DNA from 2 places in the Cytobacillus sp. MT66 genome. Region 1 is predicted to be linked to the other one. Evidence: riboswitches for the same ligand, from Rfam matches in the RefSeq annotation. Region 1 holds a riboswitch; the other holds the start of a gene.
What was found. A riboswitch is a leader RNA that binds a small molecule or an ion and turns the genes downstream of it on or off. The one in region 1 is predicted to bind FMN.
Positions count from the first base shown of each region.

Region 2: linked by a shared signal. The riboswitch ahead of ribD (bifunctional diaminohydroxyphosphoribosylaminopyrimidine deaminase/5-amino-6-(5-phosphoribosylamino)uracil reductase RibD) and the one ahead of AC1Q59_RS04010 (ECF transporter S component) in region 1 are both predicted to bind FMN.

Region 1 is NZ_JBXAFB010000002.1:160,028-167,688, forward strand. It holds gene AC1Q59_RS04000 (GerMN domain-containing protein) at 1-446, shown strand, start outside; gene AC1Q59_RS04005 (hypothetical protein) at 570-716, shown strand; FMN riboswitch at 891-1,065, shown strand; gene AC1Q59_RS04010 (ECF transporter S component) at 1,231-1,812, shown strand; gene AC1Q59_RS04015 (ferredoxin) at 1,889-2,137, opposite strand; gene AC1Q59_RS04020 (YpbB family protein) at 2,406-3,464, shown strand; gene AC1Q59_RS04025 (RecQ family ATP-dependent DNA helicase) at 3,461-4,936, shown strand; gene AC1Q59_RS04030 (CPBP family intramembrane glutamic endopeptidase) at 4,946-5,524, shown strand; gene AC1Q59_RS04035 (LysM peptidoglycan-binding domain-containing protein) at 5,537-6,199, shown strand; gene AC1Q59_RS04040 (YpbF family protein) at 6,268-6,726, shown strand; gene AC1Q59_RS04045 (manganese catalase family protein) at 6,832-7,401, opposite strand; gene AC1Q59_RS04050 (spore coat protein CotJB) at 7,503-7,661, opposite strand, start outside.
Region 2 is NZ_JBXAFB010000002.1:354,080-361,740, forward strand. It holds gene AC1Q59_RS05085 (amidohydrolase) at 1-857, opposite strand, end outside; gene uptA (undecaprenyl phosphate transporter UptA) at 1,157-1,741, opposite strand; gene AC1Q59_RS05095 (undecaprenyl-diphosphate phosphatase) at 1,760-2,539, opposite strand; gene AC1Q59_RS05100 (DUF4870 domain-containing protein) at 2,772-3,095, shown strand; gene AC1Q59_RS05105 (hypothetical protein) at 3,249-4,028, shown strand; gene AC1Q59_RS05110 (TlpA family protein disulfide reductase) at 4,132-4,695, shown strand; FMN riboswitch at 4,829-4,978, shown strand; gene ribD (bifunctional diaminohydroxyphosphoribosylaminopyrimidine deaminase/5-amino-6-(5-phosphoribosylamino)uracil reductase RibD) at 5,112-6,221, shown strand; gene ribE (riboflavin synthase) at 6,202-6,855, shown strand; gene AC1Q59_RS05125 (bifunctional 3,4-dihydroxy-2-butanone-4-phosphate synthase/GTP cyclohydrolase II) at 6,899-7,661, shown strand, end outside.

The sequences.
Region 1 (7,661 bases):
ATTATGGCTATGTTGACCATTTTGAACCGGAAGATCAGCCTGGAAATCATGCCTATTATTTCTATTACACGGACCAGTCAAATAATTCAAAGCCCTATATTGTTCCTTTTGGTGAAAGACAAAATTCGATTACAGAAGCTTTTACAGAGATGAAAAAGGATCGAGAGGAAGCCAAACTAGCTGCTTCCATTCCTGAAGAGCTAAGCTTTGAAACTGAAGAGAACAAAAAGGATAAAGAACTGACGATTCGCTTTGAAAAAGGAGCGGCAATCGATGGTAACCAATCGGCTATTTATACCATCGAAGCGATTTTATTGACGGCGAAGGAATTTGATTATGAGTTTGTGAAGTTAGAAAATACAAATATTGACAAAATTGGCAGGTTTGATTTAAATCAGGAATTAAAGGTACCTGTAGCTGCCAACAAATTCAGCCTGCCGCAGTAAACGAATCAATATTTTTAAAAAGACGAATCAAATGGGTTCGTCTTTTTCCTTTTTGCCGTTCTAAAAGGGTACAAGCTTTCATAGGGTAGGAAGGGAATGAATTGTAGGAGGACATAAAAAGCTATGCTGGATTACATGAAAAGGTTTTTAATCGCGGGAATGATTGGGATTTGTGTCAGCCTCCTATTTATAGGGGGAACAGCCCAATCGGATTATTCTGATACAAAAGAGGCTGCTGAGCTGGCAAATAATCAAAACCCAACCGAATAACCAAAAAAAGACTTTTGGCCAAAAAGATGGACAAGAGTCTTTTTTTGTATAGTGAAAAATGATAACTTTTATCAAAGGTATATTTTGCTTTCATATTTGTTTCTTTTTAAGTATAATAAAAGTAAGATAGAAATGGAGAATTTATATTCATTTCTTCTGAAAAAATTAAATATGGTCTATCTTCGGGGCAGGGTGAAATTCCCGACCGGCGGTGATGAGATTATAACTCTAAGCCCGCGAGCCCGCATAATCTTAGAATTCAAACAGAAATTTATTTGATTTCTAAGCTTGGGCAGGATTTGGTGCGATTCCAAAGCCGACAGTACAGTCTGGATGGGAGAAGATGGAGGTTCTGCAGGCGTTCAAAAAATGCAGGTTTGAACGTTTATTTGACAAGCCTTTGTAATCTATCTCCCTCAAAGTTATTAGCTTTGGGGGTTTTATTTTGCTCTGGTAAAAATCTGCTGAACCTTTCTTCTATAGGAGAGATAGTCCTAATAAGGAGAGAGGAAAGTTGAAACGATTTAGTATTAAAGCATTAGTAGCCATTGGAATGCTGAGCAGTATATCGTATATTTTAATGCTGCTAAATTTCCCAATTCCGCCGTTTCCGCAATTTTTAATGATTGACTTTAGCGATGTGCCTGCATTGATTGCAGCGTTAATCTTTGGCCCTGCGGCTGGAATCCTAGTGGAATTAATTAAAAATGTTTTGGATTATTTTATGACAGGAAGTGCAACGGGAGTACCTGTCGGTCATATCTCAAACTTTATTGCCGGTGTGCTGTTTGTTCTGCCAACTTATTATGTATACAATAAACTAAAAACAAAAAAAGGCATGACATTCGGTTTAATCGCAGGAACAATGATTATGGCAATCGTCATGAGTGTATTGAATTACATCATTATTTTGCCGGCTTATACATGGTTCCTTAATATGCCTGCTATGTCTTCACCTGAGATGCGTACGATGATTGTTACAGGTATCCTGCCGTTTAATATAGTTAAAGGCTTTATTATCACGATTGTATTCATGCTTTTATTTACTCGCATGAGCACATGGATCCAAAAACAAACTGCATTAAGAAATGCATAAAATATAAAAAGCGACGGCCTGCACCGTCGCTTTTTTGCTGTAAAAAAAAGGCCAGGAATCCTGACCCTATTATCGACTATTCAAACTTTAATGGATCGCCATCAAATGATTCGTCAGCAACTTTAATGGAATCTGTTGGACAGCCTTCAAAAGCATCCATCATATCATCTATTAAAACATCAGGAATTTCAATAATTCCTTGGTTATCATCTAATGTTACGAATGCAATACCTTCATCATCATAATCATAAATATCAGGTGCAGCAGCTCCGCATGCACCGCAAGCAATGCATGTATCTTTATCCACAATTGTATACTTTGCCATGAAAACAAACCTCCCAGTTTTTTAAAAACAAATTTTTTATCTGTATTTTATAAAAACGTATTCCTCATCCCTATTGTAAGACTGAAACAGTAACTTTTCAATAGAAAAAGCACAGATAATGCTTATCAAAGCAAGGTTTTTTCTTGAAATTAAATCCCCTTTTATTATTATTCCTTAGAATGTGACAAATAAAAGGTTATGATTTCTTCGTTCATGATAAAATGAATGAGAATACAAATTTCGTTTGTATGGAAGTGATTGTCAATCTATGAGAAATTCATATTTAAATATGATAGTTTTATATTGTTTATATAAAATTAATGGGCAGCGTACCATTTATTCTGTTCTTCATCTCTTGAATGGGAAAAAGTCAGCACAAACGATTCAGGATGCCCATCTTTTTGCATTAAAGCATCTTTTTGGCTGCTTTCCGCGCTTAATAAGGGCTGACCTTGAAAAAACGGTTTGTGATCTGCAAAACAGCCGTCTGCTTCAAAAAGAATCAGATCAGAATTTTCATCTAACACCAATTGGAAAAAAGGAACTTAACGAATTTTTCAAGGAATTTCCTATTCCGCAAGCATTAGACGGGTGGAAATATAACCAATTAGCTCCATTATTTTGGTCAAGGCTTTCCCTTTTAATACAAGTAATTTCACAGTTAATCAATCATGATACAAGATATATCCCTATTCGAAAAGAGAGAGAGCTTCAGCAATGGGTAAAAGCCTATCTGCTGGAAACACGGCTAAATCGCATCGAGCTTGGTAAAGGGCTATATAATGAGCTTCTTGACTGTCTAAAAGGAATTAAGGATGGTGATCCTTCGATACTCGTTTTAAGATTGTCAGGCTATCAAAAGGCAGGGTTAACCTCCAGTCAGGCTTCTGAGACATTAAACATGGATATCCATGCTTACCACGTCCAATTCCTAGGCATGCTTCATTATATTTTAGATGTGGTTTCTGCAGAGAATAAAAAATATCCGCTTTTATTTCGCCTTGCTGCCCAACAGAATCAATGGATGCCGTTAACTCAATCAGCAACGAAAACTTTTGCTTTATTAAAACAAGGGTTTCAATTAGAAGAGATCGTTCGAATCCGCCGTTTGAAAAAAAGCACCATTGAAGACCATATTGTTGAAATTGCTATTAACTATGATGGTTTTGATATTTCTCCATTTGTTGGCGAGAAAAAACAGCAGACGATCGCACAGGCAGCAAAAACATTGGCAACTAAGCAATTAAAGCATATTAGGCAATTAGTTCCTGATGCAGCCTACTTTGAAATTCGTTTAGTCCTGGCAAAGGAAGGTGATCAAAAATGATGCTGGAACAAGCGCTAAAACATCATTTTCAATTGACATCTTTTCGGCCAGGGCAAAAGGAAGTGATAAGTTCCGTTTTGGAAGGCAATCATACGATTGCCATGCTCCCGACTGGAACAGGGAAATCTCTGTGCTATCAGTTGGCAGGGTACATGCTTTCAGGACATGTCATTATTATTTCTCCGTTATTGTCATTAATGCAGGATCAAGCGGAACAGATGGTCATGAATGGGGAAAAACGTGTAATCGCCTTTAATTCCTTTTTGACACGCGAAGAAAAGGCAGAGGCCATTACGAATCTTGAGAAATATAAATTTATTTTTTTATCACCTGAAATGCTCCGGTTGGAGGGAATAACCAAAAGGCTTATGGAGCTCGATATATCATTATTTGTTATTGACGAAGCCCATTGTATCTCACAATGGGGCTATGATTTCAGGCCTGACTATCTTAAGCTTGGAGAGGTTAGAGAACAGCTGGGATCCCCTTTAACCCTTGTTTTAACTGCTACTGCGACACCTGAGGCAAAAGAGGATATCATTCGCTCCTTGCATTTATCTGAATGGAAGGAATTTATTTATTCAGTCGATCGGCCGAATATTTCTCTAACTGTGGAAAAGCTCCATTCACAAAAGGATAAGATTGAACGGCTTGTTCATCTTGTGAAAAGTCTACAGGGGCCAGGAATTATTTATTTTTCCAGCAAGAAATTATCGGAGCAAATGGCTCATCACTTAAAGGAAAAAGGCATAGGAAGGGTAATGGCCTATCACGGCGGCATGGAACAGGAAAGCAGAATATTAATTCAGCAGCAATTTTTGAACGGCCAGCTAGACCTTATCTGTGCAACAAGTGCATTTGGAATGGGGATTAATAAAGAGAATATCAGATATGTGATTCATTTTCATATGCCGCTTCAGCTTGAATCGTATTTACAGGAAATTGGACGTGCTGGAAGAGATGGAAAGAAAAGCATCGCTATACTTTTATATTGTCCTGGAGATGAACAGCTTGCCTTTCAGATTGCTGAAGGCGAGCTGCCGGATCAAGCGCAGTTAGATAGAATTCATTCCTTTTTTAAGGAATATCCGCTTAGTGATAAGTTATCAGAATATGAAAATCAAATTAGGTCTTTTGCAGGGTTGACAGAAACCCAGTGGAGAATGATTGAGGGTTATATTGAAGAAATGGGACCTGACCATTTTGATGAATTAGCGGTTTTTGTTAAAAACCGTTCGGAAATAAAAAAGAACAAAATCTTTGATATGTATAAATGGATCCAGTCTGATCAATGCCGCAGAAGTAACATCCTAAGCTATTTTAAGGAAGTTATGAATAAGGTGCAAGCGGATTGCTGTGATTGCTGCGGGATTGATATCACCCAGTTTTTTATATCAGAAAATAATGAGGCTTTCTTACATCATTCCTATGATTGGAAAGAACAGCTGAAAATTTTATTATTAAATGAGTGAGAGAAAAAAATGAAAAAAGAAGAGTATGCTGACCTAATTAAGGGGCTTTCTGATAAAGAATTAACTTTTCACCTATTTTTAACGCAAATAATCCTATTAACGATTTCTGTTATTTTAGGTATGATATTATTTAATAGCATGGCGGAATTTGTCGGTTTATTTACCTGGAATTGGCAAATTGTGTCGGTTGGAGGAACCGCTGGGCTAGCAGTTGTTTTTCTTGATCTATTCTTTATGAAGGTTCTGCCATCATCATTTTATGATGACGGCGGATTAAATGAAAGAATTTTTAAAAATAAGTCTGTTATTCAGATTGCTTTCATTTCTGCCATCATAGCGATTGTTGAGGAAAGTTTATTCCGAGGGGTTATCCAGACACATATAGGTCTGATTATTTCAAGTTTGATTTTTGCCGTTGTGCATTACCGCTATTTATTTAATTGGTTTTTATTTATCAATGTGGTACTTTTAAGCTTTTTTATTGGTTATATATTCCTGCTGACCAATAATTTGCTAGTGACCATCTTTATGCACTTTATCATTGATTTTTTACTTGGTGTCACGATCAAAATTCGCAAAAAGAACTAGGAAGGGATTCCCATGAACAGAGAAGATCCTTACAGAGACCAGGCTGAACGTCTTAGAAAGAAAATAGCAAAGAATCAGGAAGAGGAACAGGTACCCGAATTAGAGGACCTGCCGCCAAGAAGCCGGCTTCATCATAAGAAAAGAAAGAAAAATAAATTTAGGGTAAAATACCCTATAATCCGCCTGCTGGCATTATTTTTTATCCTGCTGCCGATTACTATATTTAGTATGTATTATATAAACTCAGGAAAAATCGGCGGGTCGCAAAAAGTATCAAATAATCAATCTGGTTTTGAAACCGTTGGCTATGATGATGGCAAAGGGGATAAAGCAACTATAATAGAAGAAAGGGAAGTTCCTTCTGAAAATGAATCAGCTGCAGAAGCTGAAAAAGCGAAAGAAATAGAGAAGGAAATAGAGACCCATATCCCTGTACCGCAAAAGCCGGAAGTAGTCAATGATACAGATAAAAGTTCAGCTCCGGAAGAGGAAGAGAAGAAAGAACCTAAAAAAGGTAAGATTGTCTACCATACGGTTAAGCCCAATGAGACAATCTTTAGAATATCCATGAATTATTTTAATTCACCATCAGGGATTGAAATAATAAGGAAAGCAAACAATCTGAAAGATAATGAAATTCAAGCAGGACAGGTGCTGATCATTCCAGCGGAATAAATAAGACCCCCTTCTGACATAAACGGCTGTACAGGCTCATATTTATATTATGGAAGGGAGGGGGCCATGTGGAACAAAATATTATTATGCTCGACGAACGAACAGATCAGGCTACGAGACAGATGCTGCAAAAGGTCGTTGAACGCAAAAGAAAATATGAACATTTAAAACTCCGTCATTTAATTGTTATGTGGGCAACTGTGTTTGCAGCATTTTTATATTTATACTATCTCTATCAAACGGTGCTAGATCCGTATTCTTATTCATTTGCCGCTATGTTTTCCGCGTATGTCGATAATTCAGCAAATTTATATTATCTGGTTTTCACAGTAGGTTTGTATGGGTTTATGAATCTTTTGCAGAAGAAACGGGATAAAGCTGAAAATGAATACAATGCCCTCCGCTGTGAGATTATTGATAAGAGTAAAGACTTATGGAAACAAGAGGATCAGTGGAAAAATCGCCACCTTGTGTTTGAGATGATGAAGTCTAACTATGATATTAATTTATATCATGAGAATAAATAAAAGAAGCAGAGAGTTTGGTTTCTGCTTCTTTCTTTATATTTTCGCGCCTTCCGTTCCAATCAACTGAGATATAAATCAACATTAAGCTTGAACAAAGCCATATGTTTAAAATATTCTCTTTTTTCCCCGCTCTTCTTTAAGTATTTCTACAGCTTCCCTAAATCTTTGCGAGTGAATGATTTCCCGTTCCCTCAGAAAACGCAAACCATCATTTAAGTCTGGGTCATCACTCATGTTAATGATCCATTGATAAGTAGCTCTTGCTTTTTCCTCAGCGGCAATATCCTCATATAAATCTGCGATTGGGTCACCTTTAGCCTGTATATAAGTGGCCGTCCACGGAACACCTGCTGCATTATGGTAAAAAAGTGCCTTATCATGATTAGCATAATGACCGTCTAGACCAGCTGCTTTCATTTGCTCTGGTGTAGCATCTTTTGTCAACTTATAAACCATGGTTGCTATCATCTCTAAATGGGCAAATTCTTCAGTCCCAATATCTGTAAGAAGCCCAATAACTTTATCAGGAATCGTATATCTTTGATTCAGGTATCGTAAGGCAGCAGCAAGTTCCCCATCAGCTCCTCCGTATTGTTCAATAAGAAACTTCGCCAGCATCGGATTACATGTACTTACGCGTACAGGATATTGTAATTTTTTTTCATATACCCACATTTAGTACAGCCCCTCCTTTGTTCTGCATAGAGATTACAACTAGCTTCAGTGGCCAGTTACGCGTTGCCGCAGGACGTTGTGTTCTTAGCCAGCAAATCTCGTTAAACTTGCCATGGCCATGGAGCATCGTCCCAATTCCATGGGTATCCTGCGTAACTTTGTCCAAAATGCATAAGCGGGCCGTATTTGCTTTCTATAGCGTGTCTTAATTTTTTTGCTTCCCCAACATAGTGATTATATTGTTTTATTGCTTCCTGATC
Region 2 (7,661 bases), 190 kb from region 1:
ACCTCGACACCATGATCGGTTAAGCACTGATAGGTACTCCATGTTTTATTTTTCAATTCAACTTTGGATCGTCTGGTCAGTGTCGGGCCAACAGAAACTTTTAATCCGAGGCCTGCTAATTCCTGAGCGACCAGATGTCCTTCTGTGCAATGCTCAATCCGCAGATCCAAATTAAATTCCTCAGCGAAGCGGATAGCTGAAACAATATCATCCGCCCGATGTGCATGGATTCTGACTGGAATTTCCCGATTTAGCGCTTTTAATATTGGTACGATCCTTAGTGAATCAGGCTGATCTGAGTTTTTTGCATGGTAAAAGGCTTCCCGCAGCATTCCCATAATGCCCATCCTTGTAATCGAGTCTTTATCCCCAAGACTATGAATTCGTTTCGGGTTTTCGCCAAGGGCAATTTTTAAACCAGCCGTTTCTTTAATCAGCATTTTTTTGATGTTTTTTCCTGATGTTTTAATGACGGAGGTCGTCCCGCCTATGATATTGGCACTTCCAGGCATGATATGAACAGTTGTAATTCCGTATTTTATCGCATCTGTAAAGGCAGGATCTAATGGATAGACGCCATCCATAGCACGCACATGCGGACTCATCCGTTCAGCTGTTTCATTGGCATCATTTCCAGCCCAGCCCGTTCCTTCGTCATACAGCCCCAAATGAGTATGGACATCTATAAAACCTGGGAGCAAGTAATGATTATGGCAGTCGATGATCCTATGCTCGGCCTCAGGTTTAATATCTTTTGCCGCTTTGGCGATCTCTCCGTTTTCAATTAAAACATCTCCAAGGAATGGCGGAGAGGTAATCGGATATACATGGGCATTTTTTAATAAAATTTTCGGCATGATTTTCCTCACTCATCTTGTTTTTTTCTATTTTAACAGGGACAATGAAAAATAAGAATTCATTTTTTGAAAAATCGTTCTTTTAAACTTAACCGTTAATTTCCGCTCCAGGCGCTTCGCTTTCCGGGGGTGTTTTGCGAGCCTCCTCGGAGCACACGCTCCTGCGGGGTCTCACTTCAACGCTGATCCCCCAAGAGTCTACGCGCCTGCAGCGAAGATCAACTGAGCGATTAAAATTAACATTTTACTTTAACACTAACACCGCCAAAAAAAAAACCCGCTTGTGCACGCGGGTGAAATTACGATTTTTTCTTTTTATAAAGGAAATAAACAATAATTGATCCGGCAGCGATAAGGATAATTGGTGTTAAAAACGGTTTGGCATATTCTTTTATATCGCGCCAATGGTCGCCGAGCTCAATGCCCAGGAGCAAAAACAGAACCGTCCACGGAATCATGGCCGCCACCGTATAAGTGGTAAAAGTGGAAAGCGGCATTCTGGCAATTCCCGCTGGAATCGAAATCGCATGGCGTATAACCGGAACAAATCTTGCCGTAAAAATCACACCTGTACCATATTTTTGAAACCATCTTTCCGAGGCGTCTAAATGAGATTGCTTAATTAAAAGAAATTTCCCGTATTTGTCCAGAAACGGCCTTCCGCCGTATACGCCTATCCAATAAAGGAATAGCTGGGCTAATGTACCGCCAATAACGCCAGCAATTAGGGCACCGATAAAGGTGATTTTGCCAATGCTGATCAAATAGCCGCCATAGCTCAAGACTATTTCGCTCGGGATAACCTCAATCATCAAGCCAAGTGCGATTCCGGCATAGCCAAGCTGTGACAATAGGTCAAAAATAGAAAGAATGAATTCTTTCACTTCAATAAGCTCCTTTTCTCAAAAAATACCAGTCATTTGCAGAATGATAATCGATATTCCCAGAACCCAGACATATACAGCAAATATTTTTAGTGATTTTTTCTTTAGGAAATTTATCATCCAGACTACAGCCATATAGCCAAATAGGGCAGAGGATAATGTGGCAATAAATAGGCTTGTAAAGCTGATGGCTTCTACATGCCCTGACAGCATTTCCCCAAATTGCAGAACAATTCCCCCGGCTATTGCAGGAATGGATAATAAAAATGAAAAATAGGCAGCTGTTTCTCTGTCCAGCTTTCTAAAAAGGCCGGCTGCAATCGTCAGTCCGGATCTTGAGACTGCAGGAAAGATCGCTGCTGCCTGAAAAGTCCCAATAAATAAGGCATCTCCATATGTGATGGTTTCCATTTTCTTTCTGCCGTTTTTAATACCATCTGCCATCCACAGAATAAATCCAGTCAAGAGGAATTCCCATCCGATCGTGATTCCTGATTTCGAAATGGAATCAAACATATCCTTAAATAGAAAGCCAACGATTACTGCAGGGATAGTGCCAAGGATAAGAAGCATTGAAAGCTTGCCGAAAGGGTTCCTTATGATTTGCCAAAGCTCATGCTTATAAATGACTAAAACGGCTAGTAATGTGCCGACATGAAGCATCGTATCAAGAAACAATCCAGCTTCATCCAGTCCGAATAAATGCCGGCCTAAATACAAATGACCTGTACTGGAGATAGGGAGAAACTCAGTCAAACCTTGGATAATTCCCAGAATAAAAGCTTCCAATTTAGACATCAAAACACATCATCCTTTTTGCTGAAAAATACGGAGCTTGTCTTTAACAAATGTATTCATATTGGCCAAAACAAGAACAACAAACTTAGCAGGGATGAAATTAAATAAAAATAAATGAAACATTTTGCCCTTTGGGGCGTAAATAATATCAAAGGAATAATAAACATTTTTTAACTGCGGAAGGAAACAGGAGATCTTTTGCGTTTCCTAAAGGAATGGAGGAATTAATTAAATGCCATCGAATGATGAAAGACTGTTAGCAGCAGCTATTTATGTTTCAAGTTTCTTTACAGTATTTATTGGACCGCTTGTCATATGGCTGATTAAGAAGAATGATTCGCCGTTTGTGGACCACCACGGGAAGGAGTATTTTAATTTTCTCATTTCATATGGAGTGTATGGCATCATTAGCGCCATATTAATGATTGTTCTCATCGGAATTGTAACGGCATGGATTGTTGGCATACTTGCATTTGTCTTTACCATTGTTGCGGCGATTAAGGCTTACGAGGGAAAGGAATATCACATTCCATTTGTATTTAGATTGATTCGATAAGTTTAACTAGTTTTAGAACCTCGATTTTCGGGGTTCTATTTATTTTTCCAGAAAAAATATCATGTTTCGGCAGGCTAAATAATAGAATAGGAGTAACTCTATTAATTTGGGGAACAGAAGAACGGCCAGCTGTTTCCTGCAAGGAGATTAGCCATGAATATCCAGCAGTATTATCGAAAGTCAGCCTCCATTTCCTTAAATGCTAGCCTCGTGTCATTAATTCCTTCATTTTTTCTTTTGATTTATGGGCTGATTCTTAAGCAAGACGAACGAATGGTTTTATTATGTCTGCCTTTTTTAATTTATAGTTTTATTTGCTATCAAATTTATTTAATTAATGATAAACGGGTAGGAGGCTCTGTAAAAGCGCAGGAGTCCGACTGTGACTTTTCTAATCTGTTAAAACATAATCAGGTGCTGATTACTTTTTTGCCTGCACCTTCATTAAGGATGCTGATTTTTAATACAAAAGGCCAAATGCTTGGGGAAATCAGAGATATGAACTGGCAGAGAATTCGCTGGTTTGTGCCATATATGATCGACAGGATTTTATTTGAGCGGAGCTATGGTTTGTTTGACGAATCTGGTCAATTAAAAGCAAAGATTATCATTCAGAAAAACAACATAGCCTTGGCCGGAAATAGGAGCACACAGCAAATAAAGCTTTTACGGCGAACGCACGCTGAATATGATTTTTCGCATGAGGGGAGAAGAATTTGTGTTAAACGGTCTATGTTATTTACTGATATTAAGCTTTCAATTGGAGGTTTAGGGTATGCAAGAGTGAGAAAGGGCTTGCTGCCAAAAGAATGTGTGGGGCAAATTCAGGATCCTAACACGCCTGTTCTCAGCTTTGAAGAAGGGGTAAAAGCAAAGGACAAGCTAATGATTTATGCTATATTAGCCAAACTTTTTCATCACTCTAATCATTAATTGATGATTATGTGACAATGCAGTCGTTCCGCTGTCCCGAAGCTGCTTTTTAGTGTATGATAGGAAAGATAGAAACGGGGTAGTAGTGATTGGTGGTGCACACATGAAGAAATATATTCTCGGCGCAGTGGTGCTGGTGATAATTCTTGCGATTATTGATATGACCGTTCTGAAAGAAAATGGAATGATAGGTCTTGCTGATAAATATGAAAAAATCGAAAACGCTGAGCAGGTACCGATTGGAATCGTTGAAGGGAAAAGGGCGCCTGATTTTGAACTGACAGATTTAAATGGCGATAAGGTTCGTTTGAGTGAGTACAAGGGCATGCCGGTATTATTAAACTTCTGGGCTTCCTGGTGTCCGCCATGCAAAAAAGAGATGCCGCATATGGAAAGTATTTATAAAAAATATAAAGATGAGTTCGCGATCCTAGCGGTTAATGTGACAACCTCAGAAAAAAAGAAGGAAGATGTAAATAAATTTATCGAGGAATACAAGCTAACTTTCCCAATTCCAATGGACGAAAAGGGAGAAGTCTTCCATCAATATGAAGTAATGGGTTACCCAACAAGCTTCTTTATCGATTCAGACGGCATAATCCGCAGAGTAGTCCTCGGCCCAGTAGATGAAAAAGAACTAAAAACAGAAATAAAAAAATTACCTTAAGGGACAGGGGGAAAGGGACAGGGGGACAGGCACCTTGTCCCGTTTTTTTGATTAAAAAACGAGACATTGAACCTGACCCACTCTCCTCTTGTCTGCAGAGGGGAATAGTGTTAAAATTTAATTTAATCGAATAGGATTCCTTCGGGGCTGGGTGAAATTCCCGACCGGCGGTGATGAGGGCTTTTTAGCTCTCTTAGTCCGTGACCCGATTTCAATTTTTGAAACGGTGGATTTGGTGAAATTCCAAAGCCGACAGTGAAAGTCTGGATGGGAGAAGGAACAGTATATGTTTTGCGTAAAAAATATTATTTTTTTATGCTTATTTAGCTATGTCTTGTGAGCCCCGTACAGAAATGTGCGGGGTTTTATGTATTAACTGGAGAAATTATTGAAAAAGGAGCGTATTAATTAATTATATGTTAGATCACGATTATATGAAGCTGGCGTTAACATTGGCACGTTCAGCGAAAGGGCAGACAAGCCCTAATCCGAATGTAGGTGCGGTCGTGGTGAAAAATGGCGAAATTATTGGCATGGGTGCTCATTTAAAGGCAGGGGGCCCTCACGCTGAGGTGCATGCTATTAGAGCAGCGGGTGAGCGGGTGAAGGGTGCTGATATATATGTTACACTTGAGCCTTGCAGCCATTATGGAAAAACACCTCCTTGTGCTAATCTCATTATAGATTCAGGCATCAAACGGGTGGTAATCGCTTCTGTGGATCCAAATCCGCTTGTTGCCGGCAAAGGAATTGAAATGCTTAAAGCTTCTGGAATACAAGTGGACGTTGGCATTTGTGAAAAAGAAGCCCTTGAGCTAAACGAACCGTTTTTTCACTTTATTCAGACAAACACCCCTTATGTAACACTAAAGGCTGCCGCCTCTTTCGATGGAAAGACAGCAGCCAAAACAGGCGATAGTAAATGGATTACCTCTCCAGAATCCAGACTGCAAGTACATCAGCTAAGAAACGAACATGACGCCATTTTAACCGGCGTGAATACCGTTATACACGATAACCCTCTTTTAACCGCCAGATTGCCCCAAGGTGGAAAAAATCCCATTCGAGTAATTTTAGACTCACATTTAAAAATACCCATGGATGCTAATGTTATACAAGACAAGTCAGCAAAGACAATTATTTTTACAAGATCAGATGCAGATGTAAAGAAAGCAGAAGAAATTGCAAACTGTGGTGCTGAAATCATTTTTCTTGAGGAAAGAATCAGCATAGATAAGGTTTTGAAGGAATTAGGAAAAAAGAATATCATGACTTTATTGGTAGAAGGCGGTTCAGAAATCCATTCTTCTTTTATCGAACATGATGCTTTTAACCAAATGATTCTTTACTTGGCTCCGGTCATTATTGGCGGAAAATCGGCACCCTCTGTTGTCGGAGGAAATGGAATTGATTGGATGAGACAGGCAAAAAAGCTGACATTTGTTTCTTCCGAGCCAATTGGCCCCGATATAAAAATCGTAGCAAAGCCTATAAAGGAGGAGCGGAATGTTTACGGGAATCATTGAGGAAATTGGGACAGTAAAAAAAGCTGCTCAAATAGGGAATACGATTAAGCTAGTAATTCAGGCTGAAAAAATCTTAGCGGATGCCCAGCTGGGCGACAGCATCGCCGTTAATGGTGTTTGTCTGACAGTAACTCAGCTGCATCAGGATTCATTCACGGCTGATGTCATGCCGGAAACATATAGAAGCACCTCTTTGCGCGGATTAAGAGAACGTTCAAAAGTAAATCTCGAACGTGCCATGTCAGCAAATGGACGTTTTGGCGGTCATTTTGTCACTGGACATGTGGATGGAACAGGAAAAATCCTGAAAATTTCTCCGAGTGAAAATGCGATTTACTTTGAAATTTCAGTGCCGGAAACAATGAGCCATTTTTTAATGATGAAGGGTTCTGTCGCCATAGATGGAACATCATTGACCATTTTCGGCGTCACCGAACAATCAGTTACTGTTTCCATTATTCCGCATACGGCAAAGGAAACGGTGATCGGATCAAAAAACATTGGTGACGAAGTAAATATCGAGTTCGATATGCTGGCCAAATATTTATATTCCTTTGTCAATAGAAGAGAATATAAACAAGAAGGTCAATCAGGCATTACGGAAGGTTTTTTAAAGGACAACGGGTTTATCTAGAATTGTCCAGCTCCAGGCGCCTTACTTATAAGGAGGGTATACAATGTTTAGTAAAATAGAAGAAGCGATTGAAGATTTGAAGGCAGGCAAAGTGATCATTGTATGTGATGATGAGGATCGGGAAAATGAAGGTGATTTCCTTTCCATTGCTGAATATGCCACACCCGAAACAATTAATTTTATGGCAAAAGAGGGCAGGGGACTTATTTGTGTTCCAATTACAGAGTGCTTAGCAAACAAGCTCGATCTTGCTCCAATGGTAGAAAATAATACTGACAGCAAAGGAACTGCATTTACGGTATCAATTGATTATAAAGAAACCACTACTGGAATTAGTGCATTTGAGCGGGCATTAACAATAGAAAAAATGATTGCTGATGACGCAGCAGCCAGCGACTTCAACCGTCCTGGGCACATTTTTCCGCTGATTGCCAAAAAAGGCGGTGTATTAAGAAGGGCCGGTCACACAGAGGCTGCTGTAGACTTAGCCAGACTTGCCGGTGCAAAGCCTGCTGGTGTCATTTGTGAAATCATGAAAGATGATGGAACGATGGCCCGAGTGAAAGATCTTGAGGTAATCGCGAAAAAGTTCAATTTGAAAATGATTACGGTTCAGCAGCTGATTGAATATCGCTTAGATCATGACTCCCTTGTGAAAAGGGAAGCGGATATACAGCTGCCGACTGATTTTGGTTTATTCCGAGCGGTTGGGTATACAAATTCCATTGATGGCAAAGAGCACATTGCTTTAGTTAAAGGTGAAATTACTGAGGATGAACCGGTTTTGCTTCGCGTTCATTCTGAGT